4 regions of the Arthrobacter sp. B0316-1-20 genome follow, and region 4 is predicted to be linked to each of the others. Evidence: riboswitches for the same ligand, from Rfam matches in the RefSeq annotation. Region 4 holds a riboswitch; each other region holds the start of a gene.
The links. Region 4 has a riboswitch for S-adenosylmethionine ahead of AC5RW2_RS25400 (O-acetylhomoserine aminocarboxypropyltransferase/cysteine synthase family protein). Riboswitches for the same ligand answer to the same signal wherever they lie in the genome.
Positions count from the first base shown of each region.

Region 1: it holds a riboswitch for S-adenosylmethionine, as region 4 does, so the genes downstream of both, AC5RW2_RS02845 (bifunctional o-acetylhomoserine/o-acetylserine sulfhydrylase) here and AC5RW2_RS25400 (O-acetylhomoserine aminocarboxypropyltransferase/cysteine synthase family protein) in region 4, are expected to answer to the same signal.
Region 2: it holds a riboswitch for S-adenosylmethionine, as region 4 does, so the genes downstream of both, AC5RW2_RS09905 (flavin reductase family protein) here and AC5RW2_RS25400 (O-acetylhomoserine aminocarboxypropyltransferase/cysteine synthase family protein) in region 4, are expected to answer to the same signal.
Region 3: it holds a riboswitch for S-adenosylmethionine, as region 4 does, so the genes downstream of both, AC5RW2_RS13955 (hypothetical protein) here and AC5RW2_RS25400 (O-acetylhomoserine aminocarboxypropyltransferase/cysteine synthase family protein) in region 4, are expected to answer to the same signal.

Region 1 covers NZ_JBNHHC010000001.1:636,299-643,888, forward strand. Annotated here, with positions in the region: gene AC5RW2_RS02815 (amino acid ABC transporter permease) at 1-394, shown strand, start outside; gene AC5RW2_RS02820 (amino acid ABC transporter ATP-binding protein) at 391-1,188, shown strand; gene AC5RW2_RS02825 (PDR/VanB family oxidoreductase) at 1,208-2,164, shown strand; gene AC5RW2_RS02830 (CPBP family intramembrane glutamic endopeptidase) at 2,271-3,050, shown strand; gene AC5RW2_RS02835 (hypothetical protein) at 3,182-4,150, opposite strand; gene AC5RW2_RS02840 (VOC family protein) at 4,325-4,966, opposite strand; SAM riboswitch class IV at 5,194-5,308, shown strand; gene AC5RW2_RS02845 (bifunctional o-acetylhomoserine/o-acetylserine sulfhydrylase) at 5,376-6,701, shown strand; gene metX (homoserine O-acetyltransferase MetX) at 6,782-7,590, shown strand, end outside.
Region 2 covers NZ_JBNHHC010000005.1:86,929-94,518, forward strand. Annotated here, with positions in the region: gene AC5RW2_RS09895 (MDR family MFS transporter) at 1-1,004, opposite strand, end outside; gene AC5RW2_RS09900 (aldo/keto reductase) at 1,173-2,165, shown strand; gene AC5RW2_RS09905 (flavin reductase family protein) at 2,162-2,668, opposite strand; SAM riboswitch class IV at 2,711-2,825, opposite strand; gene AC5RW2_RS09910 (prephenate dehydratase) at 2,925-3,794, opposite strand; gene AC5RW2_RS09915 (hypothetical protein) at 3,891-4,094, shown strand; gene AC5RW2_RS09920 (NADPH-dependent F420 reductase) at 4,111-4,683, opposite strand; gene AC5RW2_RS09925 (hypothetical protein) at 4,805-5,017, opposite strand; gene AC5RW2_RS09930 (amino acid ABC transporter ATP-binding protein) at 5,373-6,176, opposite strand; gene AC5RW2_RS09935 (amino acid ABC transporter permease) at 6,163-6,828, opposite strand; gene AC5RW2_RS09940 (amino acid ABC transporter substrate-binding protein) at 6,860-7,590, opposite strand, start outside.
Region 3 covers NZ_JBNHHC010000007.1:181,389-188,978, reverse strand. Annotated here, with positions in the region: gene AC5RW2_RS13965 (GAF domain-containing serine/threonine-protein kinase) at 1-823, shown strand, start outside; gene AC5RW2_RS13960 (VOC family protein) at 958-1,347, shown strand; SAM riboswitch class IV at 1,427-1,557, shown strand; gene AC5RW2_RS13955 (hypothetical protein) at 1,587-1,943, shown strand; gene AC5RW2_RS13950 (glycosyltransferase family 2 protein) at 2,005-2,802, opposite strand; gene AC5RW2_RS13945 (PIG-L family deacetylase) at 2,811-4,253, opposite strand; gene AC5RW2_RS13940 (acyl-CoA dehydrogenase family protein) at 4,250-5,212, opposite strand; gene AC5RW2_RS13935 (Dps family protein) at 5,294-5,854, opposite strand; gene AC5RW2_RS13930 (TspO-related membrane protein) at 5,980-6,783, opposite strand; gene AC5RW2_RS13925 (anti-sigma factor) at 6,833-7,549, opposite strand; gene AC5RW2_RS13920 (RNA polymerase sigma factor) at 7,536-7,590, opposite strand, start outside.
Region 4 covers NZ_JBNHHC010000018.1:5,204-12,793, forward strand. Annotated here, with positions in the region: gene AC5RW2_RS25390 (Ig-like domain-containing protein) at 1-3,374, opposite strand, end outside; gene AC5RW2_RS25395 (CoA-binding protein) at 3,580-4,077, opposite strand; gene AC5RW2_RS25400 (O-acetylhomoserine aminocarboxypropyltransferase/cysteine synthase family protein) at 4,074-5,549, opposite strand; SAM riboswitch class I at 5,647-5,739, opposite strand; gene malQ (4-alpha-glucanotransferase) at 5,966-7,590, shown strand, end outside.

The DNA.
Region 1 (7,590 bases), on a different contig from region 4:
ACAGACCGAGGCCGCAGGAGCGCTGGGCATCACGAAGCTGCAGACAATGCGGCGCATCGTGCTGCCGCAGGCGATGCGCGTGATCATCCCGCCCACCGGGAATGAGACCATCGGCATGCTCAAGACCACCGCCCTGGTGAGCGTGATCTCGGTGCCGGAGCTGCTGTATTCGGCGCAGATCATCTACGCACGCACGTTCGAGACCATCCCGCTGCTCATTGTGGCCAGCCTTTGGTACCTGCTGATCACCTCCGTCCTCACCGTTGGCCAGTACTACCTGGAGCGGCGGTTCGCCCGCGGCAACCAGCGAAACCTGCCGCCGACGCCGTTCCAGCAGCTAAAGCGGTTTTTCGCGACCCATGACGCACTCTCCCTGAAAGGCGGCAAGAAATGACAGCAGCGAACGGTGCCGAACCGATGGTCAAGGCGAACGGGGTCTGCAAGAACTACGGCTCGAACCGTGTTCTGAAGGGGATTGACCTGCACGTCCAGCAGGGCGAGGTGGTGTGCCTCATCGGCCCCTCCGGATCCGGGAAGAGCACCTTCCTGCGGTGCATCAACCATCTGGAAGTCATCGACGGCGGCAGGATGTGGGTCAACGGGAAGATCGTCGGCTACGACCTCAAGGGCAACAGGCTCTACGAGCAAAGCCACAACGATATCTGCCACAGCCGTTCCGACGTCGGCATGGTGTTCCAGCAGTTCAACCTGTTTCCGCACATGACCGTCCTGCAAAACCTCATCGAGGCGCCGCGTCTGGTCCGGAAGGAGCGGAAGGCGACAGCGGTGGCCAGAGCGAAGTCGCTGCTGGAAAAAGTCGGCCTGAGCGAGAAGGCGGATGCGTATCCGCGCCAGCTTTCCGGCGGCCAGCAGCAGCGGGTGGCGATCGCCCGTGCCCTGTGCATGGAACCGAAGCTGATGTTGTTCGACGAGCCCACTTCCGCCTTGGATCCCGAATTGGTGGGAGAGGTCCTGAAGGTGATGAAGGACCTGGCCATGTCCGGCATGACGATGGTGGTGGTGACGCATGAAATGAATTTCGCCCGCGACGTCGCCGATCGCGTGGTCTTCATGGACGACGGCCATGTCGTGGAAGAGGGGCCCGCCCGGGACGTCATCACCAATCCGCAAAACGAACGAACCAGGGCCTTCCTAGCCTCCGTTCTCGCCGAACCGGCAGCAGCCTGATACCCCTGTGAGTGCCACCATGAATGAAGAATTTTTCGACGTCGAAGTCCGGTCGATCAGCCACGAGTCCAACTGCGTGGTCTCCCTCCAGTTGGAACATCCGCTGGGGGAGGAGCTGCCGGAGTGGGACGCGGGGGCGCATGTCGACGTGCTCCTGCCCAACGGCCTCCTGCGCCAGTACTCGCTGTGCTCCCGGCGGGCGGACCGCTCCGCCTGGCGGCTTGGCATACTGCGCGAGCCGGAGGGCCGCGGCGGCTCCGCCTACGTGCACGACATGCTCAGGCCCGGCACCAAGATCCAGGTCCGGGGACCGCGTAACAACTTCCTTCTGGCTCCCGCCGCCGGCTATGTGTTCATCGCCGGCGGCATCGGCATCACCCCGATTCTGCCGATGATCCGGGAAGCTGCCGAAGCCGGCGTGCCCTGGCGCCTGCTTTATCTGGGGCGAAGCCGTTCTTCGATGGCGTTCCTCGACGAAATCCAAGCGCTCGACGGCGACATCCATATCCACGCCGACGACGAAAGCGGCTTCTACCCGCTGGCCGGACTCTTGGACGAATTGCCGCCGGAAACACACGTTTACGCCTGCGGACCCGGACCCCTGCTCAACGTGATTCAATCGATCGCGGACGGTTGGGACAACCCCGGGCGTTTCCACTGTGAGCGCTTCACAGCCTCCGGGACGGCCGAGCCGCCGGCGGAGGCGGGGGACTCGGCCTTCACGGTCGAATTGGCCGACGGCACCGAGGTTCCGGTGGGACCCGGGGAATCGATTCTGCAGGCCCTCGAAGCGGTCGGGATCCACCCGCTGAATTCCTGCCGGGAGGGGATCTGCGGCACCTGCGAAACCCCCGTCCTGGGTGGTGAGATCGATCACCGTGACTCGCTGCTGTCCGACGACGAGCGCGAGGCCGGAGACACCATGATGATCTGCGTGTCGCGATGCAAGGGCCGGCGCCTGCTGCTGGACTTGTAGCAGCCAAGCGTTCCCGGCGCCGACGCGGGCCACGGGAGCAGCCGCGCACGGAACGGAAGCGCCTTAGGCCGATGACTCCCGCGGTTCTGTTGGCAAGATGGAGGCTATGGACAAGCAGAGGGTCGCCGCCGAGGGCACGCGGCGCACGGTCAGGTACTACCGGGCAGAGGTATTGATCGTCCTGGGACTCTCGCTCGGGCAGTCGGCGGTCTACGCCGTGGTGAACCTGCTGGAAAAAATGACCCGCGCTCCGCTGGCCTCGCAGACGACCACGCTGAACCCGGTGCTGAACGAGCGGGAGCTCTTCGACTTCGTGTACCAAATGCTGGGCATCGTCTTTGCGCTGGTACCGGTGGCCCTGGTGCTGTTCTTGATGACCGTTCCCGGCCGGTCGGCCTTCCGTGCGATCGGGTTCACGTTTTCCCGGCCGCGGCTGGACTTCGGCCTGGGCTTTTTGCTCGCGCTGGTGATCGGTGTCGGGACGCTGGGCGTCTATGCCGCCGGCCGGGCGCTGGGAATCACCACCGCCATTGTCCCGGCGGCCCTGGATGAATACTGGTGGACGGTTCCGGTGTTGGTCCTGTCCGCGCTGCGGCATGCGGTCCTCGAAGAGGTGGTCATGGTGGGCTACCTCTTCAACCGCTTCGCGAAGTTCGGCTGGGGCATCTGGTCCGCGATCTTCGTCAGCGCCGCCCTGCGCGGGACCTACCACCTCTACCAGGGCATCGGGCCGGGCATCGGGAACTTCCTCATGGGTTTGGTCTTCGGCTACGCCTATACAAAGGCCAAGCGGGTGATGCCGCTGGTGGTGGCGCACGCGCTGCTGGATATTGCCGGCTTCGTCGGTTACACGCTGCTGGGGCCGGCCATCGGCATCGGCACGTAGCGGGCACAAAAGAGTTGCCGGCCATCTATTGGAGCCTGGTACACGTGCTCCTGCTGTTTTCCAGAGCCGCAGCCCAAACCGGAGCAACGGCCCGCCCGCAAGTCAGGAGTGGTGCTGGGGAGAATTGGCCGCTACATGCCCCTCCACGAGTTGTTCCACCTATCCTGGGGAAGGCCCGCCATGGAAAGGGACCGGACGAGACCCAGTGGTGTGTCGGTACCGGTGGGCTGGAGCGCATCCCACATCCAGCGAACCATTCCCGCCCCCGTCGCCCGAATGCGGTCCTCCCGCCTCTTTTCCGCCTCCACTACGTCGGCGGGACTACGGCTCCGAAGGTACTCGTTTCGGGAGTATTTTCCTGCACCATCGAATTCGCCGGCAAGACGAAATTGTTCCCAGTAGAAGTCGACGATGCCGACACGAACTCCCTGCGAATCGAAGACAGGGTACTGCAGTAACGGCTCCTGGAAGTGGTTCAGGTACATCAGAGCCCGGGAGTACGATTCGCCCGGCGACTGCGAGGCGGGATCGGCGAAGGCGAGAACCCGTTTCACGCGGTTTGACTTTCCCGGTGGCAAAGAACCGGCCAGATCAAGAATCCGGGTGGCCTGCAGGGCGGGAAGGCCGAGGTGGCGGTCCACGCGAAGCGCATGGTCCATTGCGGGAACGGCCTCAGCGAAGGGACTATGCGCCGCCAAATCGACAACGGTTTGTGCCCGGGAAGTGATCAGGTAGCCGTTGCGGCTAACGAGGGGTTCCAAAAGTTCCCTGCGATGCCACCGGATTCCGCCACGGGACCGACCATGCGTGCCGTTGTAAGCCAACAAGTCCACGTCCAGAGAGCGGCCGATTACCGGAAGTCCCCACACCGCCGCCGCAGAGCGCTGGACAAGGACTCTGTCGGTGCGTCCGGTGCCGACGGCGGCCTCTATGTGCAGGCGCTGCTGCTCCCACCATGGCAACCGCGAGTATTCCCCGGCGGCCGCATACACGCCGCGCCGCAAGCGGACCAATTGTTCTTCCGCAGCTTGTCGGGCGACATCCCGGCGTCCTGGACCACACTTCTCCAGGTCCCTCACATAGATCAGTTTCACGTCCATACGGGACAGCCTCGGCGACCTCATGGCGGTCGGGCACGCGGGGAGGAGCTGTGTGGAAAAACGCTGCCCTGCAGGTCGATCTGGAGGGCTTGTGAACGCAAAAGCTCCGTTTCGGGCGTCTGCTCCTTCTATAACGCGGAGCGGACGCCCGAAACGGAGCGATGCCGGGAGAACTTAGAGTTCGACGATCCCGTGGGCGGTTTCGAAGCGGACGGACAGGATGCCCGGCGTACCGTTCGGTGCCGTCCAGGCGACCTTGACGTCGTCCAGCAGGCCGTCGACCGGCGTGCCCAGCCAGTCCGCCACCCGCTCGGAAGAGCCGGCGATGGTCAGGCCGATCAGCTTGACCGTGGCGGGGCGGGCGTTGGACGGGTGCAGCGGTTCGGTGCCGTCGTCCCAGCGCAACATGTAGGGCACCTGCGGGTCGGCGATGAGGCCCTTAATCCCGATCTGCTGCCAGCTCAGTTCCTGCCCATCCGGGAACTTGCGGTTGCCGGGAACCGCGTGGCGGCCCAGTCGTTCTTCGAACGGGGTCAGGTCGTCGACCGCCACGCACCAGCCCATCCAGCCGCCGCCGGCTTCCGACCGCGCCCGCACGGCCTGGCCAAAGGGGGCCTTATCGGAAGCGGGGTGGTCGAGCACCTCCACGACCTCCAGGTAATGGTGGTCGGTGAGGGGGAAGATCATATTGCGGGTGCCGAAGCGGGGGTGAACCCCGCCCTTGACGGCGTCGATGCCCAGGGCTTTGGAGATCCGCTCTGAGGTGGCAGCCAGACCGTCGGGTTCAGCGGCATAAGAAACATGGTCGAAGCGCATGGCATTATCTTGGCACTTTGTGAACCCGCTCTCGACTTAGGGTGACCTAAGTCACTCAATTTGCGGCTCGTGGGGAACGCGCCGTTCCGGACAGCAATTCCGCCTCCCCGGCACGCGGCGGCAACAGTGACGAAGCGGACTGTCGGAAAGGCGGTCCCGAGACGGGTGCCCAGTCATAAGGTGTCATATTGTTGCGGCCGCCGGCTTGTCTGCGGAGACTGGAGGCAGGTCATGAGTGCCAGCGCAAAACCCCGGTTTGCTGGCCGGCAACCCTCCAACCGCGGTGGGGTGCCCCGGGTGAAGACCAGGCAGCCGCCATAAGGCGGTGCGCAAGCGCGGGTCACACCCGGGACAGACATGCCGGCACGGCCGGATCCCGGATGGCCCCTTCCAGTGAAGGAGTTGCACCATGTCCAACGCCGATTGGTCCTTTGAAACCCGTCAGATCCACGCAGGGCAGGAGCCGGACGCCGCCACGGGCGCCCGCGCACTGCCGATCTACCAGACCACGTCGTTCGTGTTCCCCAGCGCGCAGAGCGCGGCCGACCGGTTCGCCCTGTCCGAACTGGCACCCATCTACACCAGGATCGGCAACCCCACCCAGGAAGCGGTCGAGACCCGGATCGCCAACCTGGAGGGCGGCGTCGGCGCCCTGCTGCTTGCTTCGGGCCAGGCCGCGTCGACGTTCTCCATCCTCAACCTGGCCGAGGCCGGCGACCACATCGTGGCCAGCCCCAGCCTGTACGGCGGCACCTACAACCTGCTGCGCACCACGCTGCCCAAGTTCGGCATCGAGGTCACCTTCGTCGAGGATCCGGACAACCTGCAGCAGTGGCGCGATGCCGTCAAGCCGAATACCAAGGCGTTCTTCGGCGAGGTTGTCTCCAACCCGCGCCAGGACGTGCTGGACCTGGAGTCGGTCAGCGCCATCGCCCACGAAAACGGCGTGCCGCTGATCGTTGACAACACCTTGTCCACCCCGTACCTGATCCGCCCGATCGAGTGGGGGGCCGACATCGTGCTCCACTCGGCCACCAAGTACCTCGGCGGCCACGGGACGGCGATCGGCGGCGTGATCGTCGACGCCGGCACGTTCGATTTCGCCGCCGACCCCGAAAAGTTCCCCGGGTTCAACACGCCGGACGACACCTACAACGGGCTGGTCTTCGCCCGCGACCTCGGCGTCAACGGCGCTCTGGGCGCCAACCTGGCCTATATCCTCAAGGCCCGGGTGCAGTTGCTGCGCGACCTGGGGTCCGCCATCTCGCCGTTCAATGCCTTCCTGATTGCCCAAGGGCTGGAGACGCTGAGCCTGCGCGTGGAGCGGCATGTGGCCAACGCTCAGAGGGTGGCCGAATTCCTGGAAGAGCACGACGACGTTGCCTCCGTCGCGTACCTTGGCCTGCCCTCCAGCCCCTGGTATGAGCGCGGCCGCAAGTACGGCCCGAAGGGGACCGGCGCCATCGTCGCGTTCGAAATCAAGGGCGGCATCGAGGCCGGAAAGCGCTTTGTGGACGGCCTTGAACTGCACTCGCACGTGGCCAACCTGGGCGATGTGCGCTCGCTGGTGATCCACCCGGCGTCGACCACCCATGCCCAACTCTCGGCCGCGGAACGGGTCGCGGCCGGGGTGACCGACGGTCTGGTCCGGCTGTCGGTAGGCATCGAGAACGCCAACGACATCATCGCCGACCTGGAGGCCGGTTTCCGCGCCGCCAAGGGTGCGGACGACTAGGCAAGCAGGTAGAGCGCAGCGTGACGATAGTGCAACCGCAGGAACTGGTGGAACAGGCAACCGACGGCATCCTGCGCCGGATGCCGGTTGGTGCGCTGGAGCTGGAAGCCGGCGGCTATCTGCCCGAGGTGGTCCTCGGCTTTGAGACCTGGGGCACCCTGAATGCGGACGCGTCCAATGCCGTCCTGATCCAGCATGCCCTGACCGGCAGCACGCATGTCGCACGCGGCTACTCGGACGAGGACGGCTGGTGGGACGACCTGGTAGGCCCCGGTGCCACGATCGACACGGAGCGCTATTTCGTCGTGGCCGCCAACATGATTGGCGGCTGCTACGGCTCCACCGGTCCCTCGTCGCCGGCTCCGGACGGGACGCCGTGGGGTTCACGTTTCCCGTTCGTCACGATCCGCGATTCGGTCCGCGCCGAGGCGCGGCTGGCCGACGCGCTGGGGATCCGGCGCTGGCACACGGTGCTCGGCGGGTCGATGGGTGGCGCCCGCGCGCTTGAATGGGCGGCTACGTTCCCGGAGCGCACGGCCCGGTGCGCCGTCCTGGCGTGCGGCGCCGCGAGCACCGCCGAACAGATTGCCTTCGCGCAGGCGCAGGTCGCGGCCATCCGGCTGGACCCGTACTTCTCCGGCGGCGACTATTACGGGGGCCCCGCTCCCGAGGCTGGACTGGGTATCGCCCGGCGGATCGCGCACATCAACTACCGCTCGGAGCCGGAGCTGGAGTACAGGTTCGGCCGCAAGCCGCAGGCGGAGGAGCAGCCGTTCGGCGGCATTACGCCGTCCGCCCGTGGCCGCTATGCCGTGGAAAGCTACCTTGACTACCAGGCGGACAAGCTCGTCGCGCGCTTCGACGCCAACAGCTACATCCTGCTCACCGA
Region 2 (7,590 bases), on a different contig from region 4:
TCGGTGGCGCTGGCGCCGTTGACCATCTGCAGGAAGGTGGGCAAATAGGCGATCGCCGAGAACATCGCAATGCCCACACACACGCCCATCAGGGTGGGCAGCGTGAAGTCCCGGTCGCGGAACAGCCGCAGCGGCAGGACCGGTTCCACGGCCCGGCGCTCGGCCAGCACGAACAACACCGAGGCGACCACGGTGAGGGCGCCGAGCACGATGATCACCGGGCTGTCCCACGGATAGGTGGTCCCGCCCCAGCTGGTGAACAAGATGACCGCCGCACTGGCGACCGCCAGCAGGAAGGTGCCCAGATAGTCCAGCTTGGGCCGGGGCCCGCCCGGCTTATGCAAGTGCAGGGTGGTGGTGATGACGACCAGCGCCGCGGCCCCCAGCGGCAGGTTGATGTAGAAGATCCATCGCCAGTTCCAGTTGTCGGTGATGAACCCGCCCAAGAGCGGCCCGCTGACCGAAGCGAGTCCGAAAGCCGCTCCGATCAAACCCATGTACTTGCCCCGCTCGCGCGGCGAAACAAGATCACCGATGATCGCCTGCGCGCCGATCATCAGCCCGCCGCCGCCAACCCCCTGGATGGCGCGGAAGGCGATCAGCTGCGGCATGCTCTGGGCCATGCCGGAGAGCATGGAGCCGCCCAGGAACACTGCGATCGCGAAGATGAAGATGCTCTTGCGCCCGAACAGGTCGCCGAGCTTGCCGTAGATCGGCAGCCCGATGGTGGCGGCCAGAATGTAGGCGGTGATCACCCACGAGATGTGCTCCAGCCCATTCAGGTCCCCGACGATCGTGGGCAGCGCGGTCGCCACGATGGTCTGGTCCAGCGCGGCCAGCAGCACGGCGAGCATCAGCCCCAGGAACACCACCATGATCCGCGGCTGTGCGGTCGCCGCGCGGTCCCGGACGTGGTTCCGGTCCTGGTCCGTGGGGACGGAAACCGGTGCTGTTGAAGGGCCGGCAGGCTGCTGGCCCCGGTCTGGGCTGGGAGGTACTGCCATGGTGAACTTTCCGGCGGCGCGGGTGGCGCAGGCGGCCTTGATGTGGTTGCCTGGGGACGCCCGCCGCCCCGCGTGTGTACCGTACTGCCGTCCGCGGAGCGGCACAACCCCCGATTCCGGCACGGCGCTGACGTACGCTGGAAGCCTGCCCAGCGAAGGGACATGCCAATGGACGACGCCGGATCCCGCCTGATCTTCGGCTGCATGGGTTTGGGCGGTGGCTGGGGGAGCGGCCCGTTGGAGGCAGCCGACGTCGCCGCCGCCCACACGGTGGTGGAAGCGGCGCTGGAGATCGGCATCAGGATTTTCGACCACGCCGACATTTACGCCCACGGCAAGGCGGAGGCGGCGTTCGGCCGGGTGCTGGCCGAGCGCCCGGAACTCCGGGAAACCATCCAGCTGCAGAGCAAATGCGGCATCCGGCTGCCCGCTCCCGGGCTGGCCGGGCAGTATGACTCATCTCGCGAGGCGATCATGGCCAGTGCCGAGGAAAGCCTGCGCCGCCTGCACACCGACCACCTGGACACGCTGCTGATCCACCGGCCTGACCCGCTGGCCCCGGCTGAAGAGATCGCCGAGGCCTTCAGCCACCTCCGGATGGCGGGGAAGGTCCGCCGGCTGGGCGTCTCGAACATGTCCGGCGAGCAGATGCGGTGGCTGCAGGCAGCGCTTGACGAGCCGCTTACTGTAAACCAGCTGGAAATGAGCCTGTACCGGCGGGACTGGCTTGAATCAGGTGTGCTGGTCAACCACCCGGAAGGCGCGGCCGTCAGCTTCCCGCACGGCACCCTGGAGTATTGCGCTGCGCACCAGGTGGAGCTGCAGGCGTGGAGCTCGCTGGCCCGGGGCCGCTACAGCGGCCGGCCGATGGAGCCGGACGCCGGCAACCACGCCACCGTCGGCCAAGCAGGAACCGAGGTCGCTGCGGACCAAGCGACGGCGGCTCTGGTCACCGAACTGGCGCGGGACAAGGGCTGCACGCAGGAAGCCGTGGTGCTGGGCTGGCTGCTGCGCCATCCCGCCAACATCCGGCCGGTCGTCGGTACCAGCAACCCGGACCGGATCAAGGGCTGCGCCCAAGCCGAGGAGATCGGCGCCGCGATGACCCGGCAGGATTGGTACGCGCTGTGGGTTGCGGCACGGGGGCGTCCGCTTCCCTAAACGAACGCGGGCTGCTCCAGCCGGCGGAACACGGAATCGTGGAAGACCAGCGGCTGGTGCGCGCCGTTATGCGTGGTTAGCCCATGTACCTCCAGCAGCACCACCTGGTGGTCTCCGGCCGGAACCTCCTGGTGCACTGAGCAGTCCAGCCAGAGCGCTGCGTCGTTGAGGAAGAGCGCGTCCTGGTCGGTGCGGTGCAGGCTCAGCCCGGCGAAGCGGTCACCGTTCTTGGAAGCAATCTGGCGGCAGACGCCGTCGTGCCCTGTGCCCAGCACCGATACACCGATCCGACCGGCTTGGCGGACCAGCGGCCAGGTTCGAGAGGTGTTCTGCACCGCGAACATCACCAGCGGCGGTTCGAGCGAAACGCCCACGGTGAAGGAGGAAGCGACGATGCCTTGGGGCTTGCCGTCGATGACGGCGCAGAGCGCTGCGATTCCGGAGGGAAAGCGCCCGAAGGCGGAGCGCAGGGTGTTCGGGGTCAAGTCGTTGTGCAGGGACATGGCCATCCTTGAAGCTAGGGCGCATCCGCTGCTGCCGGAGGACACGCGTACTTGCCTGCCGACAAACCCGGCGGGCCGAATCATCACCTGGAGCACCCCGCTACGGTAGAGGGTTGCCGGCCAACCAGCCAGGGCTGTGAAGTTGGCGCTCGTGATTCATTTCCACGGTAAGAGTGCGATGTGTCCCCGGTCAAACACGGGTAACAGTTCGTTAAGAACCTCCGGGGCCGAGCGCGGGCACCCGCATTCCGCTGACTCAGGCGTCGGCTGGCTGGTCCGCGCCGCGGTTAAGCCGGAACGGATGCGCGGGATAGACGCCCAGAATCCGGATTTCGGTGGTGAAGAATTCCAGTTCCTCGAAGGCATGGATCATTGACTGGTCCTCCGGATGGCCTTCGACGTCCACCATGAACATGGTGGCAGCGAATTCGCCGCCGACCATGTAGCTCTCCAGTCGGGTCATGTTGATGCCGTTGGTCGCGAAGCCGCCGAGGGCCTTGTACAGCGCCGAGGGAACGTTCCGCACCCGGAAGACAAAGCTGGTCACCGCGGGCCCGGACAGCTCCTCGCGGCTGGGCACGGGCCGACGGTCGGCCAGCACCACAAACCGGGTGGTGTTCGTCGGATCGTCTTCTACTTTCTCGGCGAAGACTTGCAGGCCGTAAAGTTCTGCAGCCATCGGCGGCGCGAGCGAGACCTTGGTCGGATCGTTCCATTCGGCTACCTCACGGGCCGATCCGGCGGTATCGCCTGCGATGACCGGCGTCAGCCCCAAGCGGCGGATCAGCTTGCGGCACTGTCCCAATGCATGGATGTGGCTGTGCACTTCACGGGCCTGTTCCACCGTGGCACCCGGAATGCCGAGCAGGCTGAAGCGGATGGGCAGGAAGAATTCCTCCACGATCTGCAGCGTGGTCCGGGGCAGCAGGGCATGGATGTCCGCCACCCGGCCGGCGATCGAGTTGTCAATAGGGATCATCGCCAGTTCGGCTTCGCCGCTCGTGACGGCGGCGAACGCGTCTTCAAAGCTGGCGCACGGCACCGCGTCCCAGCCGGGCCGGACCTCAAGGCACGCCATATGCGAGTTCGAGCCGGGTTCACCTTGGTACGCGATTGCTGGAGCCATGGGCGAAATTATCCCATCCGGACAGCCCGGGGCTTTATTCGGCGGGCTCCGGTCCGCGTCACAAAGCCGGAGCTATGCGCCGATAGAGTGGAAGGCGTGGAAGGATCCAACCCCCGTGCCGTTGCCCTCTGGCTCGCTGCTGCCGTCGTCGCCCTCTTCGCCGTCAGCCTGACCGTGATGCCGTCCATCATGGGGCTGGACATCATGCCGCCGCTGATTGTGGTGTCCGTGCTGTTGATGATCGGCGCCGTAGTGCTGGCCGGCATGGCTATCGCAGCCAGGCGGTCCGGGCAGCGGTAAAGCCGCCCTTCAACGGTCAGGCGACGATGCCGAAGCCTCCGGTCCACGGGACCTTCTCGGCGGCGGCCAAGGTGATCTGCAGGAACCCCAGGGCCTCGAGTTCCCGGGCCCGGGACAGGGCGCCGGCATCGATGGCGTGCAGTCCGGCGGCGGTGACCACCTCGGCCAGCAGGGACTTGGCCTCAGCGTCGTCCCCTGCCATGAGCACGGTGGTGGGAAGGCCGCCGACGGTGCCGGAGGACAACGTGGCGGCGAGGGTCGTGTTGAAGGCCTTGACCACGCGGGAGTCCGGCAGCGAGGCACTAAGTTCGGCTGCCGCCGAGCTGTCAGACGGGACGGTGAGCGAGTCGAAGGTTTCGAAGTTCAGCGGGTTGGTGATGTCCACCACCACCTTTCCTGCCAACTGGTCGCCGCGGGTGCGGACGACGTCGGACAGGGCGGGGTACGGCACCGCCAAGATGACAACGTCGCCGGTTACGGGTCTGTCGTCGTCGTGCCCGAACGTCTCGACGACGTTCCCGCCTTTGCTGACCACGCCGGAGATGGCTTGGCCCATGTTGCCGCTACCGATGATGCTGACGTTTGCCACGGGAACGCTCCTCAGATCTGCCGGACTGCCAGAACGTACGAGCGCAACGGTAGCAGCATCGACCCGGGAGTCAAGGCCCGCAGCGGGGCTCTGCCGGCGGACTCAGCCTGACAGGTGGTCTCTAGCCGAGGTGGGATTCCTGCGTGATGCCATAGGGCACATCGTCGCTCAGTTCCACGGTGAACTGCCCGGGGCCCGTGCGGGTGACCAGGATGCCGCAATCCCCGTCGATGGCCGCGATTTTTTGCAATTCTTCCACCGCAGCATTGAGAAGATCGTGGGCCTCGGAGGCCGTCTGTGCCGTCAAAGACTTGGTAGCCAAAGTCGTGGCCATGGTTCTGCCTTTCGTGACCGGAGGCTGCCGCAGAGGAGAAAGCGCGGTGGTAGCTTCCGGCCGGAACGTGGTGCCATGCGGAACGGTGCATGGAAGTTTACATTCTGCCATTCCAATGGACATCAGATGAATTTTCAAGCGGCGTGGCGGACGCCGCCTCTCGCGATCTGGCGGCTCTGGCGCGGATTTTGCGGGGATCGGCAGCAGACAAGTGTGGTCAAGAATACGTTACTGGGCACCGACGTTACGGGAGCGGGCAGCCGATAGTGGGAGCAGGGGCTACAGCTCGAACGCGGACATCTACATCGGCTTTGCGGTGCTGGTCGCGCCGGTTTGATAGCCCCGTTTGCGATCCTTAGAAAGGGTTCAGCAGCCGGTGGACGAACTGCCTGGTGCGATCTTCCTGCGGTTCGCGCAGCACCTGCTCGGGGTGACCGCGTTCCACCACCACACCGCCGTCCATGAACACGACTTCGCTGGCCACTTCCCGGGCGAACGCCAGCTCGTGCGTGACCAGTGCCATGGTCCAGCCTTCCTCGGCCAGCTCCTTGATCACATGCAGCACATCGCCCACCAGTTCGGGGTCCAAGGCAGAGGTCGGCTCGTCGAAGAGCAGCAGCGAGGGTTTGAGCGCCAGTGCCCGGACAATGCCGACCCGTTGCTGCTGTCCGCCGGAGAGCTGGTGCGGGTACTGGTCTTCCTTGCCGGTCAGGCCCACGCGTTCCAATAGCGACATCGCCTCACGCACGGCCTCGGCCCGGGGCCGCTTCTGCACCTGGACCGGGCCCTCGATGATGTTCTGCAGCACGGTCATGTGCGGGAACAGGTTGTAGTGCTGGAACACCATGGCACTGCGGTCCCGCAGCGCGGAGATTTGCTTGCGGTTCACCGCGGAGCCGAAGTCCACGGCCGGTCCGCCCGCGAAGGCGACCCGTCCGCCGTCGGGAATCTCCAAGCCGTTCAGGCAGCGCAGTACGGTGGTCTTGCCGGAGCCCGAGGGACCGATCAACGCCAGCACGCCTCCGGTCTTCACCGACAGGTCAATGGACGTCAGCACCTGGTTGTCGCCGAAGGACTTGCGAAGTCCCTCCACGGAGAGGACGGGATCGCCGTCGGCGCCCGCGGGCGACTCCATCGGCGGAAAGTCAGTGGGCGACATAGCGGTCCAGCCTCTTCTCCAGTCGGGTTTGCGCGGCGGAGAGGACCAGGCAGAACACCCAGTAGACCGCCGCGGCCTCGATGTACAGCAGCAGGAATTTCTGGCTGAAGGCAGCGATTTCCTGGGCAACACGGAACGCTTCGGTAACCAGGATCAGCGACGCGAGGGACGTATCCTTGACCAGCGAAATGAAGGTGTTGGACAGCGGTGGTACCGATACCCGCGCGGCCTGCGGTAGGACGATCCGGCGCAGGGTGGTGGTGCCGGACATCCCGATGGTGTGGCCGGCTTCCCACTGCCCCTTGGGGACGGACAGAATTGCAGCCCGGATGATTTCGGCCGCATAGCCGCCCACGTTCAGCGAGAACGCGATGATCGCGCTGGGCCACGGCTGGAGCACCACCCCGATGCTCGGCAGGCCGTAGAAGATCACGAACAGCTGCACCAGCAGCGGAGTCCCGCGGATGACCGAGATGTAGGCCCGGGCGATGCCGGCCAAGATCCGCTTGCCGCTGATCCGCATCAACGCGAGGAAGATGGCCAGGACCAAGCCAATGGCGAAACTGGCCAGCGCCAGCGGGATGGTGCCGGTCAGTCCGCCCTGGACGATGGGCCAGAACGAGCTGGCCAGCAGCTCCCAATCGATGTCCATATGGCTACGTTAGCGTCTTGGATCCGCCCGCTTACTGGGAGACGTCTGCGCCGAAGTACTTCTCGGAGATTTTGGCCAGCGTGCCGTCGGCGCGCAGCTCATCAAGCGCCTTGTTGAAGGCATCCACCAGGTCATCGCTGCCCTTCTGGAAAGTGAAGGCGCTCTGCGACTCTTCATTCGTCTCCGCGGCCACCTTGATGTTCTGGTTGTCGTGGGTTTTCTGGTAGTCCAAGTAGGTGAGCTTGTCGTTGACGGTGGCGTCCACCCGGCCCTGTTCCAGCAGCGAAACCGCCTGCGCCCAGCCCTCAACCGCCTGCACCTTGGCACCGGCCGACTTGGCCATTGCGTACCAGTTGCTGGTGAGCGACTGGGCGGTGGTCTTGCCCTTCAGGTCGGCCAGCGAGGAGATATCGTTGGTGTCACTCTTCACGACGACGACGCCGGTGCTCACCGTGTAGGGGTCGGAGAAGTCGTACTCGGCCTGGCGCTGTTTGTTGATGGAGACCTGGTTGGCGATGACGTCGAAACGCCCGGCGTCCAGTCCCGCGAAGATGGCATCCCACTGGGTCTCTTCGAACTTCACGTCCACGCCCAGCTTCTCCGCCACCGCCTCGACGACCTCGACGTCGTAACCGGTCAGCTCACCGGTACCCCCCTCGTGGAAGCTGAACGGACGGTACGTGCCCTCGGTCCCCACGGTGATCACGCCGGCGTCCTGGATCTCCTGCAGCGAGCTGGCGGCGGCCGAGGTCGAGGGCTGCG
Region 3 (7,590 bases), on a different contig from region 4:
CGGCTACCTAAGCCCGGAGCAGGCGATGGGCGAACCCATAGGGCCGGCCAGCGACATCTATTCGCTGGGTTTGGTGCTGCTGGAATGTCTGACCGGTCAGGCCGCGTTCTCCGGGCCGCCGTTGGAATCTGCCGTCGCGCGACTCTTGCGCGATCCGGTGATTCCGGCCACGCTGGGGTCGGAGTGGGAGCGGCTGCTGACCGCGATGACCGCGCGCGAGCCAGAGGCACGGCCCACCGGCCGCGAGGTGGCGTTGATGCTGTCCGATCTGTCGCAATCGCGGCGCGGCCGGTACAAGGACGTTTCGATCATCCCGGCCGATGAGCCACAGCGGATGGAAGCGGTCCACCGCTACAACATCCTGGACACTCCGGCGGACGGCGCCTTCGACCGCATCACGGCGCTGGCCGCCCGGCTCTTCGCGGCCCCCATCGCTATTGTCAGTGTGGTGGACCACGACCGGATCTGGTTTAAGTCGCACCACGGGCTCGATATTGAGCAGATCGACCGGGAGCCTGGGCTCTGCGCGTCGGCGATCCTGCAGAACGGGCCGTGGATCATCAACAACGCGCCGGCGGACCCCCGCGCGTTGACCAACTCGCTGGTCGCCAGCGACTTCGGTCTGAAGTTCTACGCCGGCGTCCCGCTGAAGACCCGGGACGGCTACAACCTCGGCACGCTGTGCATCCTGGACTTCGAGCCGCGCGAGTTCAGCGCCGAGGACACGCTGACACTGGAGGACTTGGCCGCCGTGGTCATGAATGACTTGGAGCTGAGGTTGGAAAGCCGCCGGCACCTTGCGGAAGAGCCACTGGCGGTCTAGTCGACCGAATGGTCCGTGGTGTCACCGGGAAGGGCAGACAGCGAGGGCGATCTGCGGTAGCGTCCCAGCATCACCGCGAACCGCCCCGCGTGCGGCGCTGGCCATCGACCGGGAGGGCTCCCATGCTGCGAGGAATGAGCACGGTCAGCTACTGGACCGCCGATCTGCCGGCGGCTGTGGCCTGGTATTCGGACCTGCTGGGCACCCAGCCGTATTTCCAGCAGCCGGGCTATGCCGAATTCCGGATCGGCGACTATCAACATGAGCTCGGCCTGATCGACACACGGCACGCTCCGGCCGGACACGGGATAGATCCGGGCGGCGCCATCCTCTACTGGCATGTGGACGATGTGCAGGCCGCCCATCGGCGGCTGCTGGAGAAGGGCGCGAAGGAACTGGAGCCGGTCTTCGAGCGGGGGCACGGCTTCATCACGGCCTCGGTGGTCGATCCGTTCGGCAACGTCCTGGGCGTCATGCAGAACCCGCACTATCTGGAGATGCTGCGCGCCCGTCCGGGATCCTGAGCTCACCCCGCGTCAAACTGCTGGCCGGTCTAGGGATGGCTCGCCATTCTGTCAGCAGCGGGCGCTAGGTTAGAGACAGCTTCACGAGATGCGCGCCGCCCTCCGGCGAGAGGGCAGATGCTCCGACATGGCCGCACACCAACCCCAACCTCACGGGTGGTTCGGATGAAGAAGCGGTCCGTCTCCAACTGGAGCGGGCAAGAGCGTCCGCCGTGGCGGACTGTGGAAAAGGAACTGACGTGGCCACCTATGAAAACCGAGCCGATAACGAGCCTCAGATCAGAACGGAACGGTGCTCGGTATTCCTTCCGGGACACAAAGTCCATAGGATCCAGATCCGGAAGGCGCTGAGAGACGATGCCGGAGTTCCAGTGACCGTTCGTCTGGAGGTAGATGGGAAAGTGCGCCTCTTCGGCGCTGTGGAGGAACGACACTGCTGGCACCATGACACGGCGGACGTCGCGGAGGCACTGGCCCTCCCCTGCGGAGACATCAAGTGGTACGAACAGTGGAGATTACTGACCATCGAGACGATCGCGGACCAGCGGTTCTTCACCTTGGGATGGGTTGGCGAGGCATCGGAGTGCCGGTCTTAGCCCAAACACACCGGCGCTGAGCGTCTAGCTGTGCGCTTCCGCGCCTCTTCGGCCCGGCGCCTTACTGGCTAGCCGCTTCCAGATTGGCAAGGTACCCGGCAAATCCGCCCGGAGTCCGGCCCTGCAGCCGGCCTGACGTGGTGACCTGCAGATGCGCTGCGGGCAGCACCGTGCCGCCGAGCGACCGGATGGCTTCGACCAGCCGGACGTCCTCGTGCTCGGCGAGCGCCGGGAACCCGCCGGCCGCCAGATACATCGACGCCCGTACGCCGAGGTTGGCGCCGTGCACCCTGGTGCCAGGTTCCTGACCCGTATAGTTGTCGCGCCAGGCGCGCAGCAGTCCGGGTGCAAGGCTGGCCGGCTCCGGTTCCACGGTGCCGGCCACCGCGTCCGCTCCGGCGTTGGCCAGCCGGGCAAAGGACGTCAGCCAGTCATCCGGCACCAGGGTGTCCGCGTCAGTGCAGGCAAGCCAGGTCTGCTCGTCGCGGCCGTCGGCTTCCAGCCCGGCGGAGACTCCGGCCGCCCGTGCCGCCCCGACAGAGCCATAGTCGCCCGCCAGCACGGTGATCCGCCCGTCCGCCCGGGCCGCCTGCCTGGCGATCTGGGCCGAATGGTCGGTACACCGGTCCAGCACCACCACCAGCTTCACGCTGCAGTGTGGCTGCCGGGCCCGGAGCACGTCCATGGCCCGCCGCAGCCGGCGCAGGCATCTTCCAAGCATCTGCTCCTCGTTGTGCACCGGAACGACAACGGCGATGTGCCGCAACCTGGGTGCAGTGTCCCCTTCCCCGTCGGCAGAGGCTGTCGGTGTACCCGCTGCTGGACCCGCGAGCGGTGCGGCGGCCACTCCTGCAACCATGGCGGCGGTCACTGGGCGCGCTTCGGCGCTTGCAGCACTTCCAGCAGGAAGTCCCGTTCGCGATGGAGGGTGACCACGTCCCAGCCGGTGGATTCCTTGGCGAGCGCGTGGACCTGTTCGCCGTCCAGTTCCCAGCCGTCGACCGGGTGCAGCCAGTGGCACAGCAGCAAGTGCCCGCCGGGGTTCAGCTCTTCCTGCACCTGCCGGAGCAATTCCCGCAGCTCCTTACCGGTCAGGTAATAGCCGATTTCCGAAAGGGCCACCAGGTCGATGCCGTTGATGGCCGAGGCTGGCCACTCGGCCGGCAGTTTCGCCTGCAGCAGCTCCACATTGTCACGGTCCGCCAGCCGGCCGCCCGCCTGGTCCAGTGCAACGCTGCTGGCGTCCACCGCCACCAACCGGTCGCAACGATCGGCCAGCGCGGCGGTCAGCACGCCGATGGAACAGCCGACCTCCAGGCCGCTGCCGTACCGTTCGGCCGGGAGGGCGGCCAAGGTGACAACACGCTTCCGGCGTTCGTACCAACTGGACACGTAGTTCCACGGGTCCGGGTCGCTGCGATACAGCCGGTCGAAGATGTCCTCGGCGTGCTCCGATCCGGCGGAACCAGCCGGGATCCATGCAAACACTTCAACTTCACGGGCAAAGTGTTGTTGAAACGTTTCGCCTAGGAGCACTTCGTCGCTGGCTGCGGTGGACAGCGGCTGCGTCTGCGAGACGTGGCAGGCCAGGGCCAGCTGTTTGGCCGCCACGTCCTGCGCCGACAGCGGCAAAATCCGCCAGTTAGTCCAGCTCGTCTCGGCTTCCGGATCTGCCCAGTGCCAGTACCAGATCGGAAATTCCAACAGGTCCGCCCGGTGGGCTGTTGCCGACCGGGCCGCCGCGCGGCCTACGGCTTCATGGTCCGGATGACCGTCCTGCCGGTAGGGCGCAGCAACGACCGCCTGAGTGTGGCCAGCCAGGGCTTCGGCGAAGGCTGCATCCAGGGCGTCGGCGTGCTGGCCGACCATTCCGTCCGGGATGCCCAGGAACGTCCATTCCAGCCGGCCGGCGCCTGTCTCGTCCTCCGGCTTGTCTTGGATGTGAACCTGCGCCTGGGCACGAACCTGATGCTCAGCCTGAGCCTGAGCGGAAGCTTCCAACGCCTGCATGGCGGCGCGGAACTCGGCCAGCCGCAGCCTGCGCAAGTCTGCGGCAGAGTGCGTGGGCGATTCCGGATGTGAGGCTTCGCCGGCGGTGCAGAGCAGCACTGTCACATCCGCTCCCCGGACCAGTGAGGAATGAATCAGTCCTGCGGCGCCGAGTGATTCGTCGTCGGGATGCGCGGCGGCCACCACCAGCCGGCAGCCGCGCCCCGGGACCACGTCTCCTGCCAGCGCAGCCAACCGGTCGATGCTCGCCGCCTGCCACGCGGCTTCCGGGGTTCCGGCGTCACCATGGGAGAACGTCACCACGCTGCCTCCTGGTGCTCCAAAACCATGGCACCGAGTGCGGCGTCATCACGGGAAGCATGGTGCTGGCGAATATAGACGGTCAGGTCAGCAACCCGGCGCGCGTGCGACTCGTCCCAGGCCAAGGGCGCCGGCCCCAGCGCTTGCCCGCAGATGTCCAGCATTCGTGAGCAGACCGCCTCGATCTGGCCGCGGACGCGGTGGGCCTGGACCGCACCGGCTGCTCCCGCGTCGACTGCGGCGGCCGCGGCGGCCAAAACCTCAGCGCCGGCGGCCAGCAAACGGTCCGCTTCGCCCAGCCACGCCAGGGCCAGCTGGTCCGGAGTCCGAGCGGACGCAGCAGCGTGCAGGGTGCGGAAGAGCCCGACGGCCCCGCCGAACCAGCACGCGGCGACGCCGATCCCGCCCCAGGCAAAACCCGGGCGCTCCAGATACCAGTCGGTTCCGCCGATCGGAGCAGCGGCGGCCTGCTGAAAGGACACCGGGCCGCTGGGGACGGCGGCCAGGCCGCGGCTGATCCAGTGGGCAGGCTCCACGAGGACCGCGGGCTGCGCCAGGTCCACCGCAAACGCGCGGCGTCCGCCGTCAACGTGGGCCGTGACCACGGCGCGGTCCAGCTGCGCTGCCAAGGAGCACCACGGCTTAGTGCCGGACAAAAGCCAGGCACCGCCGTCGTCGGTGGTTTTGGCGTCCAATTGGGTCCCGGAGGCTTCCGCCGCAAACACTCCCCAAGCTGTTCCCGCGGGACGCTCCACCCCCGCCTGCGCGAGGATGGAGGCCGCATCCAGGTGCGGTTCCACCGTGCGGGCAGCGGTCAGGTCCTCGGCGGCCAGGGCCGCGAGGAACTCCCATAGTTGCAGGGTGTTGCCGGTGCCCGGCACCGGTGCGGGGTCCGGCGCGGCGCGGAGGATCGCGAGCACCGGCAGCGGGTCGCCTGCACAGCGCGAAGCTTCTGCCAACAAGGGTCCGGCAGCGCCCCACCCAAGGTGGAGCTGCTGCCGGATCCTGAAGGCGCTGTTACGTTTCACAGCGCGGACGCGCTACTTGGTTTTCTGGGCGGCGCCCTTTTCCGTCTTCTCGCCGCCGGAGGCCAGTTCGCCGGCGCTGTTCTCCAGGTGTGCCCGCATGAACCACTGGAAGAGTTCCAGTTCGGCCGTCTGGCCGATCAGCAGGTCCTCCGTGACCGGGTCGATTTCACCGACGGTCTCGATGGCCTCGCGGTGCGCGCCGACCACTCCGTTGTAGACCACGTCCAGTGCGGCGAGATGCTCGGCGGTGCCGGCACGGTGGATGTCGTAGTCGTCCCAGCTGCGTTCGTTAACCAGGGCACCGGGCAGTCCGTTCGGGGAGACGCCCAGGGTGGCAATGCGCTCGGCGACGGAGTCGATCATTGCGCGGACCTTTTCGATCTGCGGATCGAGCATTTCGTGGACTCCAATGAAGTCCCGGCCCACCACATTCCAGTGGGCGTGCTTGAGGGTCAACTGCAGGTCATTGAGCGCGTGGAGCCGCTGCTGCAGGATTTTTGCGACCTTTCGGCCGTCTTCCAGCTTGAGGCCGGGAACTGTGTAGCTTGCCTTGGATCCGGTCGTTTCCGCCATGAGAAACCTCCTTGCTCGGCGATGCCGCTTGTCGGCATCCTGCTGTTTTCCAACCTAGCTGCGAACGCTGGAAACGTCCCGCTGGGCGACGTTTCGTCAGCCAAGGGCGAAATTCAGCAGGCTTACTAATCGCGAGGGCCGCCACCTACGAGCACTCGGCTGACAATCGCCGCGAGCAGCACCACCACAGCGCAGATTCCTGCGGCGATCGCGGTGCCCTGGTCGACCAGTCCGCCGTCGAGCCGCGCGACGGCGATCCAGGCGAGACCCCAACTGGTGGCCAGCGCCGGGGCAAGCCGGCCTCTGCTGTACACCGCGGTGCCAACACCAATTGCCGCTGCCAGAGCGAGCACGACCGAAGACAGCAAGGTCACCGGAAGACCGAAGCCGTCCACGCCCGACGCTGCGAAGACGGCCGCGGCATTGGCCACCGTGGCCACGGTGACCCAGCCCAGGTAGAGGCCGAAGGTCCCGTCGACAATCAATGCGTCCAGTCTCCCGTCCGGCAGCGTATCGACCAGCAGCACCAGGATGCGCGCCAGCACGGCCAGCAGGGCGATAATCACCGCAAGGCTGATGATCAACAGCCCGGCCTGCACCACCCAGATCCACGCTGCGTTCAACAGCATGGAGGCCACCGCCCAGGGGCGCAAGGCGGCATGCCGGCCGGACCACCGCTGCGCCGGCAGCAATTGCCACACCGCATAGGCGAGCAGTCCGAGGTAAATGACGGACCAGATCCGGAAAGCCGGCGCGGCCGGAGCCAGCGGAGTGGAGTCTTCGTTCAGCCAGCCACCTGCCGCCTCTTGGATCGGGGTCCCGATCAATACGCCGCTGCCCAGGAAGGCGGCAACGATGGCCACCAGGGAGCTGACCAGCACCAAAATCGGTACGGCCAGTCCGGTCCGGATCTCGGTTCGTTGCTGCATTGCTTCCTCCGGCCGTCGTCGGTGTACTCAGTGCACGATGGAATACCGTTTAGGTTCCCAAGCTGCCGCGGACGATGCTGACGCTGGAATGAGCGGGGTTTCCGTCCAATGGCTCGTCCGAAACGTCCACGATGGGGAACTTTGACAGGTCCAGTCCCGGCGGGATGGGGAACCTGCCGCTGTCCGAGTCCATCACACCGAGACTGACAAGCCCGGACAGATCGGGAGCGATCAGCCACACTTCCTGATAGCCCCGGGCCTCGTTAGCGCTCAGGCTGATGTCCAGTTCCCTGATGCCGTTCGTCTCCACCACCCGGGCCGTGCCGGTGGCGGTGTACTGCTTCAACGGCTCCAGACTTGTTTGCGCCAAAACATCCGCGCTGCGGTTGATGCTCCAGGCCACACCAATTGCTGCCAGCAGCACCACGGCAGCTGCCGCGGCCAACCAGGCGGGCAGGTTCCGGATCCTTGCGCGTCGTCGGGAGGGCAGGCTGCGGACAGGTGCTGATCCGCCGGCCCCCCGCAACGGATCTTCCGCCAGTTCCGGAGAAAGCCCCAGTTCACGATGAATGGCCTGCCAGACGTGCGGTCCGGGGGCTTCCAGTTTCGGATCGGGATCGGCTTTGGCAGCGGTCACGGCCCGGCGGAGCGCCTGGTACTCCTTGGCGCACTGGTCACAGGTTCGGAGGTGATCCCGGGCCGACCGGTCGCCGATAGTGTCGTCCAGCGCGAGCAAGCTGATCAGCTCTGGATCAAGGTGCTGCATGGTCAACCTCCAATCGGCGTCGTAAGTGCTGCAGACTGCGA
Region 4 (7,590 bases):
TCGGCCGCTTCCACGGACCGTGCGTGGGTCACCCAGTCGAAGCCGTAGACACCGTGGTTGCGTTCGATACCGGGGCCGGCGACCATGATGTCGTCACCGCCCTCGGCGTCATAGTCATCCTCGCCGCTGTCGCCGATGAGGACGTCGTGGCCGGGGTTGTTGATGTCGTCGAAGAACGGTGCGCCGCTATCGCCCTGGAGCAGGTCGTTTGCGTTGCCGCCTTCCGCCCAGTCATCGCCGCCGCCGCCGAACACCGTGTCCGGGCCGTCGCCGGCCATGATGAGGTCGTCGCCCTCGCCGGCAAACGTCTCGTTGCCGTTGAGGCCGCCGTTGGAGAAGTCGTCGCCGTCTCCGGACATGATGATGTCCAGTCCGGGACCGGCGTCGATCGCGTCGTTGCCCGGCCCGCCCTTGAGCACGTCGTCCCCGTGCGAGTCGGTGATCCGGTCGTTGCCAGCACCGCCGAGGATGGTGTCGGCGCCGTCGTTGCCTTCGAGGATGTCATCGCCGCCGTTGCCCCAGATGGTGTCATTGTCGACGCCCGCCCAGATCCGGTCGGTCCCGTCGGCGCCGCCGGCGTCGTCCTTGCCGTTGTAGGTCGCCTGGGCGTTCAGGCCCGGTCGGTCCACGCTGTTGGAGACGCGGTAGCGGATGGTGCCGTCAGCCATGCGCATCAGCAGGGCGGATTCGTCACAGACCGAGGCAGGATCATCGGCGACGTTGTTGCTTCCTGCATTGCTGACGATGTTGCTCATCTCGAATTCGCAGTCCGCCACACCGAAGACATCCGCCTTGAGGGCGGCGGCATCAGTATTGCGCATCACCAGCTCGGCCATGGAGTTGCCTTCAAGCTGGGTCCGCAGGTTCAGGCCCGAGGTGCGGGACAGGTAGTAGAGCCGGTCGCCGTCCTGCAGGTCCGTCATCTGGCGTTCGAAGATGTAGTTGAAGGTGGATCCGAGCAGCCCGCCGAAGAGGTTCTGCGCCTCGGCAAGGCCTCCCACCCACAGATCAACCTTGTCCAGGCCGGTCTTGGAAGCGGCTCCCTCGTTTGCCCACTGCTCGTTGCTGTTGACGAAGTCGTAGGCATCGACCGGGGTTTCCGCCGCGGGATCCGGGCTCATATCGAAGATCTTCTGCGCGGCGGCGCGCTTGGCATCAATGGTGGTGGCCTCGGTGATGCTGGGGTGCGTGCCGTAAGCGGCCATGAAGTTGACCACCGAATCCGGGTGCTTCAGCGCCTGCCCAAAGTCAACCCAGCTGCTGTAGGGCTTTAGGGACGACTCGCTTGTTTTCGCGTACAGGTCCTTCCGGAAATTGTTGAGCGAGGGAACGCCGGTGTCCCGTCCGCGTGCGATGTTGAGCGCGGCCAGGTCGAGAGGCAGGCCGAGCACGCTGTTGCGCAGCGTGTCGGTGACGAACTCGTCGAGTTCTGCGCCCACCTGGTCGGTCATGCCCATGGCAATCGCGCCGGCGGCCTGCTCTGGCGTCATCGTGCTGTCGCCGTTGGCGTAGTAGGCGGGCGGATTAAGGAACGCGTCCAGCAGCGGGAGGCCAATATCGGCGCCGTTGTTGGTCTTCCGGTCAACCGTGTCGGTCAGCATCGAGTGTCCGAAACGGTAGGTCGCGTGCGCGAACTCCGCATGGATCGCCGGGTCGATGCCCGTGTCGGACTGGGTGAAGACGTTGAACGGATTGATGCCTGGCTGGATCTTCCGTGCGAAGTCCTCGAAGACGATGTGCTGGTACTCCATCTCCGTGACGAACCGGGCGGCCTGGAAGAGACGCTCACCGTTCCATTCGCCGTTGGGGAGCTTCCACTCGTTCAGGTCCAAGTTCAAGGACGTCAGCAGGTCCTCCATGTAGGTGACCAACCGGTTGTGCTCCGAATGGAAGACCTGGTGGACGGCGGTAAGTCCAATGTTCTCGTTCACGCGGCCGTCACCGGCGATGAAGTGCGCGTTGAGCATTTCGTCGTCGTAGGTGCCAGCGGCCTGCGGTTCGGTTGTGGGGGTGATGTCGGTGTCGCCGTCGGCTGTCAGGGCCGCGCCTCGCGAGTCGAATGGTGCCGCGTTGTGGGAGATGTCGTCCAAGAACGCGATGCCAATCCGCTGGACATTGGCGGGCGGCGCCACGGGATCTTCCAGGTTTCCTTCCACGAATTGTTTGTCCTGGGTGATGTACTGCGGCAAGCCGTTAGGGCCGCGCAGGTATCGGCCGTACTGGTCAGTGGCCAGCATCGGGATGTTCACGACGTCCTTGTCGGAGAGCTTCAGGCCGAGCAGGGACGCGGCCTGGTCCTTGATATCTGCCCAGGTCGCCATACCGCCTGGGCCGCCCTCAAGCAGTTCGCCGGTCGAGACCGGATCGCCGTTTTCGTTCAGCTCGTACTCGCGAAGGAAGACGTGGTGGGAGGGGTTCGAGGAGTACGTCTGGCTCTGGTCCACCCACGGGGAATCCGTGTTTGTGGCGTCCTGGATATCGTCCGGCGTGCCGAGCACGCCGTCGGGCCCGGGCTGGTTCTCCGCCCGGTTGAGCATCATGAAGTTCGTCTGTGAGCCCTCCTCGTACAGTGGATCGCCCGGTAACAGAGGCATCATCACGACGTTGCTCGTCTTCTTGGTGAAATCGATGCCGTGATCGAAGAACTGGCCGAACAGGGCGAAGAAGCCGTTGTATGGCGGCGAAAGCCCAAAGTCCGTGGTGACATTCGGGATGTCGAGTGTCTCGCCCTCGGGCACGCAGTCTTGGGGCAGGTTATCGGCGTCGCAGGGAACCGCCGTCGGTCCGTCGTTCACCGTCCGGTGCGCCTTGCCGGCAGCAGCGATCGCGGCCGGATTGCTGGAGGTCTGATCCACAATGACATTGCTGATAAAACGCGGGTCGGTGTCACGCATCAGCGGGACGTTGACCGACTTGTACGACTGTCCCCCGGAAGCGGTCCGCCACTCCGGTTCTGCCAGCCGCGGGAACGGCAGGCTGGAGGAACCGTAGTGCCCCTGATTGGGCACTAGGTTGTTATCAGTTCCGTCCACAGTGCGCAGCCCATAAGGCAACAGCGGATTGGCGATCTGGTTGGGCCCGGAGCCGAGGAGCGGCTGGCCCGGGACCGGCTTGCCGTTGGCATCTTCCTTGGTGGCGTGGTTCTCCGCGATCTTGATTTGCTTCAGGATGAACCTCATGTCCCCGGCATTGAGGGTCAGGCCCTGGCCCACCGGCGCTGCCAACGCCGCGGGAGCCAAGGCTGAGGGCAGCACGCCCGCGCCCAGCACCAGCGCAGCCAGCCCGGCTGTGACTTTTTGGGGGACGGATGGCTTCCCCCTTTGGGCACGTTCGGTGCCCCTCCTGTGTTTCGGATGGGCGGATTTCTTGAACATGATGACTCCCCTAGTCGTGTGATGTGTGGCTGGCCACAGCATCCGATGAGGACCTTGGGGAAATCCTTGAAGGCTTGTCCATCAGCTTCCGCGCAGCAAAAAAGCCCGCCCCGCGTCGCTGCTCTTCCAGGGGAAGGCGGGGACGAGGGACGGGCTCCTGCTGGCCGTCGCGGGCTTTTGCTGGCCGGCGGCCTCCGGTGAGCCGTTACGCAGTCAGCTGCCGCCTGGAGGAGATCACTCCGGTGTCGAAGCCGGCCAGGTGGAGTCCGCCGTGGAAGCGAGCGTGCTCAATCTTCACGCAACGGTCCATCACCACGTTCAGGCCGGCGGCCTCGGCCTTGGCCGCAACCTCCTCGTGCCAGGAGCCCAGCTGCAGCCAGATGGTCTTGGCACCGACGGCCAGGGTTTCCTCCAGCACGGTGGGCAGGTCGTCGTGCTTGCGGAACACGTCCACCAGGTCCGGGGCCTCAGGCAGGTCGGCCAGCGACTTGTATACCGGCTGGCCCAGGATCTCCTTGGCCACCGGGTTCACGAAGTAGACCTTGTACGGCGAGCTGGAGAGCAGGTACGTGGAGACGAAGTAGCTGGCCCGGCTTGGCTTGTCCGAAGCGCCGACGATGGCGATCGACTTGGTGTTGCGCAGGATGTTCAGCCGTTCGGGGGCAGACGGTCCCACCCACGTGCGTTCTGGTGTCGCGGTCACTTGGCGGCTCCTTCTTCGGCTTCGATCAGTTCTTCCACTGACTCGACCACACGGGTTCCCGGCTCCGTTCGCGCGGCACGTGCGGCCGGGATGGTGCACGACTCGCCGGCGTAGCTGGGCGAGGCGAACTCGGAGGTATCGAACGTGTCGTCCTCATGGTCGCGGCTGGGGCCGTGCTCGGCGCCGGCCTGCTGCGAGAGAGCCAGCGCTTGGTCGAGGTCCCAGAGGATATCGTCCACGTCTTCCAGGCCCACGGAGATGCGGATCAGGTCCTCGGGCACTCCGGCCGCGACCAGCTGGTCGGCGGTGAGCTGCTGGTGCGTGGTCGATCCGGGGTGCAGCACCAGGGTGCGGGCGTCGCCGATGTTGGCCAGGTGGCTGGCCAGCTGCAGCGACTCGATGAACTTCTGACCGGCCTCGCGTCCGCCCTTGACGCCGAAGCTGAACACGGAGCCCACGCCCTTCGGCAGGTACTTCCGGCCGCGCTCATAGTGCGGGTGCGCGGGCAGGCCTGCATAGCTGACCCAGGAAACCCGTTCGTCGGCTTCCAGCCACTCGGCCACCTTGCGGGCGTTGGCCAGGTGCTCGTCCATCCGCTGCGCCAGCGTTTCCACGCCCTGCAGCAGCTGGAACGCGGACTGCGCGGACAGCGACGGTCCGATGTCGCGCAGCTGCTCGGAGCGCAGCTTGGTGAGGAAGCCGTATTCGCCGAAGTTGCCCCACCAGGACACATTGCCGTAGCTGGCCACCGGCTCGGTCATCTGCGGGAACTTGCCGTTGCCCCAGTTGAAGCGACCGGACTCGACGACCACGCCGCCCAGGGTGGTGCCGTGCCCGCCCAAGAACTTGGTGGCGGAGTGGATCACGATGTCCGCGCCGTGCTCAATCGGCCGGATCAGGTAGGGAGTGCTCAGGGTAGCGTCCACTACCAGGGGGATACCGGCGTCGTGAGCCACCGCGGCCAGGCCGGCCAGGTCGGCGATGTCGCCGGACGGGTTCGCCACGATCTCGGTGTAGACGGCCTTGGTGTTCTCTCCGATGGCCGCGGCGAAGTCGGCCGGGTCGGTGGAGTCGACGAACGTGGTTTCCACGCCGAACCGGCGCAGCGTCACGTCCAGCTGAGTGATGGTGCCGCCGTAGAGCTTGGACGAGGCGACAATGTGGTCGCCCGCGCCGGCCAACGCCGCGAAGGTGATGAACTCGGCGGCCATGCCCGACGATGTTGCCACCGCGCCGATGCCGCCCTCGAGCGAGGCGATGCGCTCTTCGAACGCGGCCACCGTGGGGTTGCCGATGCGCGAGTAGATGTTGCCGTACTTCTGCAGCGCGAAGAGGTTCGCGGCGTCGTCGGTGTCCTTGAACACGAACGACGTGCTCTGGTAGATCGGTACGGCCCGCGCGCCGTGCTCGGCGTCGGGCGTGCCGCCGGCGTGCAGGGCACGGGTGCGGAAACCGAATGTGCGTTCAGCCATCAGGCAGCTCCTTCAAACTTAGGTTCCCGAGGCAATGACGGTCCTGCGGCGCGACCGGATGCGGCGGCGCCATCCGGATCAAAGATTGCTTGCGCTCTCTCCATCGCTTCTGGCGGTAGCACCTTTCCGGCGGGCCGGATGGTTGCTGCGGTGTCAAAGAGCCAGATCTCTCAACCGCTCGGGATGGTCCCGTCCATTCTCGCAACTTCCGCCGCCGCGGCCAAAATTGTTGAGCCGCGTTGCGTGCTGCCTTGCATTCCCAGTACGACGGCGGTGCCCGGCTTGGGTGCGGCGGAAACCATCTCTTTCGACCGGTCTGAAACCACTCGGTACCGGCCCCGGACTTACTCAAAGCCCCCTGGTTCGGGCACTCGTCAACCAAAGCGGCCTGCGGCCAATTCACGTAGATTGGGGTCATGGCTGACCTCACGGCGCTGCAGCGCCTCGCACAGGAACACGGCGTAGGCATTACTTTCCGCGGTTGGGACGGCGGGGAGAAGGAAGTCAGCCCGGCAACGCTGGTTTCCGTCCTCACCGCGCTGGGCGTCCCCTGCACAACGGACGACGACGTCACTACCTCCTTGAGGGCCGCGGAACTGGCTCCGTCACAAGCCACGCTGCCGCCCGCCGTCGTCATGCGCCAAGGTACTGCTACCGAGGTTCCGGTCAATGTCCGTGCCGGTAGCCGCCCGCAGGTGAGGGTTTTGTTGGAGGACGGATCGCGGCGCGCGGTGCAGGTGGTGGCCGGCGGGGCGGAGGACGCGGAGGGTGACCCGCACGTTCGACTGGCCGCCGTTGTGCCGGCTGACCTCCCGCTCGGCTGGCACACTCTGGAACTGCACGAGGCCCTGGAGGTGGACGAGCATGGCGCCGGCGGCGAGGCCTCGGAACCCTCCGGCAACTGGACGCAGTGCACGCTCGTGGTCACTCCGCAGCGGCTCACCACCGCCGACCGGCTTACCCGGACGTGGGGCTTGATGGCTCAGCTGTACTCCGTTCGCTCGCGGTCGTCCTGGGGCGTCGGCGACTTGGACGACCTCGCCCGCCTTGCCGAAACGGCCGCCTCCCAAGGTGCCGGCTTCGTGCTGATTAATCCACTGCACGCAGCACAGCCGAAGCCGCCGGTGGAGCCCTCGCCCTACCTGCCGGCGACGCGCCGATTCTTCAATCCGCTGTATCTGCGGGTGGAGGACGTTCCCGAAGCCCGCGACGTCCCCATGGTCAACAGGTTCCGGGACGCCAACCTGAACGCCGATATTCTGGATCGTGACCCCATTTTTGCCGCGAAGCTGCAGGCGCTGGAAGCGGTCTTCGCGGTGCCCAGGTCCACTGAACGGCAACAGTTATTCGAAGCCTTCCGCGCGCAGGAAGGCGAGGGGCTGGAGCGCTTTGCCTTGTGGTGTGCCCTCACCGAGACTCTCCCGGCCGGCGCGCCCGAGTGGTCCGACCCGGCGTACATCGAATCGCAGCGCACCGCGCTGAAAGACCGCATCGAATTCCACCAGTGGCTGCAGTGGCTGTGCGACGAGCAACTCGAGACCGCGCAGCGCCGGGCAATCGACGCGGGAATGAACATCGGCATCGTGCATGATCTTGCAGTCGGCGTCCACCCTTCAGGAGCCGACGCGTGGTCGTTGCAGGATGTCTTGGCCCCCGGTGTATCGGTGGGCGCGCCGCCGGACATGTTCAACCAGCAGGGCCAGAATTGGTCCCAGCCCCCCTGGCATCCCCGCCGCCTCGCCGAATCCGGCTATGCCGCCTACCGGGACATGCTGCGGACCATCCTGCGGCACGCCGGAGGCATCCGCATAGACCACATCCTCGGCCTGTTCCGGCTGTGGTGGATCCCCGTCGGCGGGCCGCCGGGCGAAGGCGCCTACGTCTATTACGACCACGAGGCTCTGATCGGCATCCTGGCGCTGGAAGCCGAACGGGCCGGCGTCGTCGTTGTTGGCGAGGACCTTGGTGTCTTCGAACCCGGGGTACAGGACTACCTGGCCGAGCGCGGCATTTTGGGCACCTCCATTCTGTGGTTCGAGTA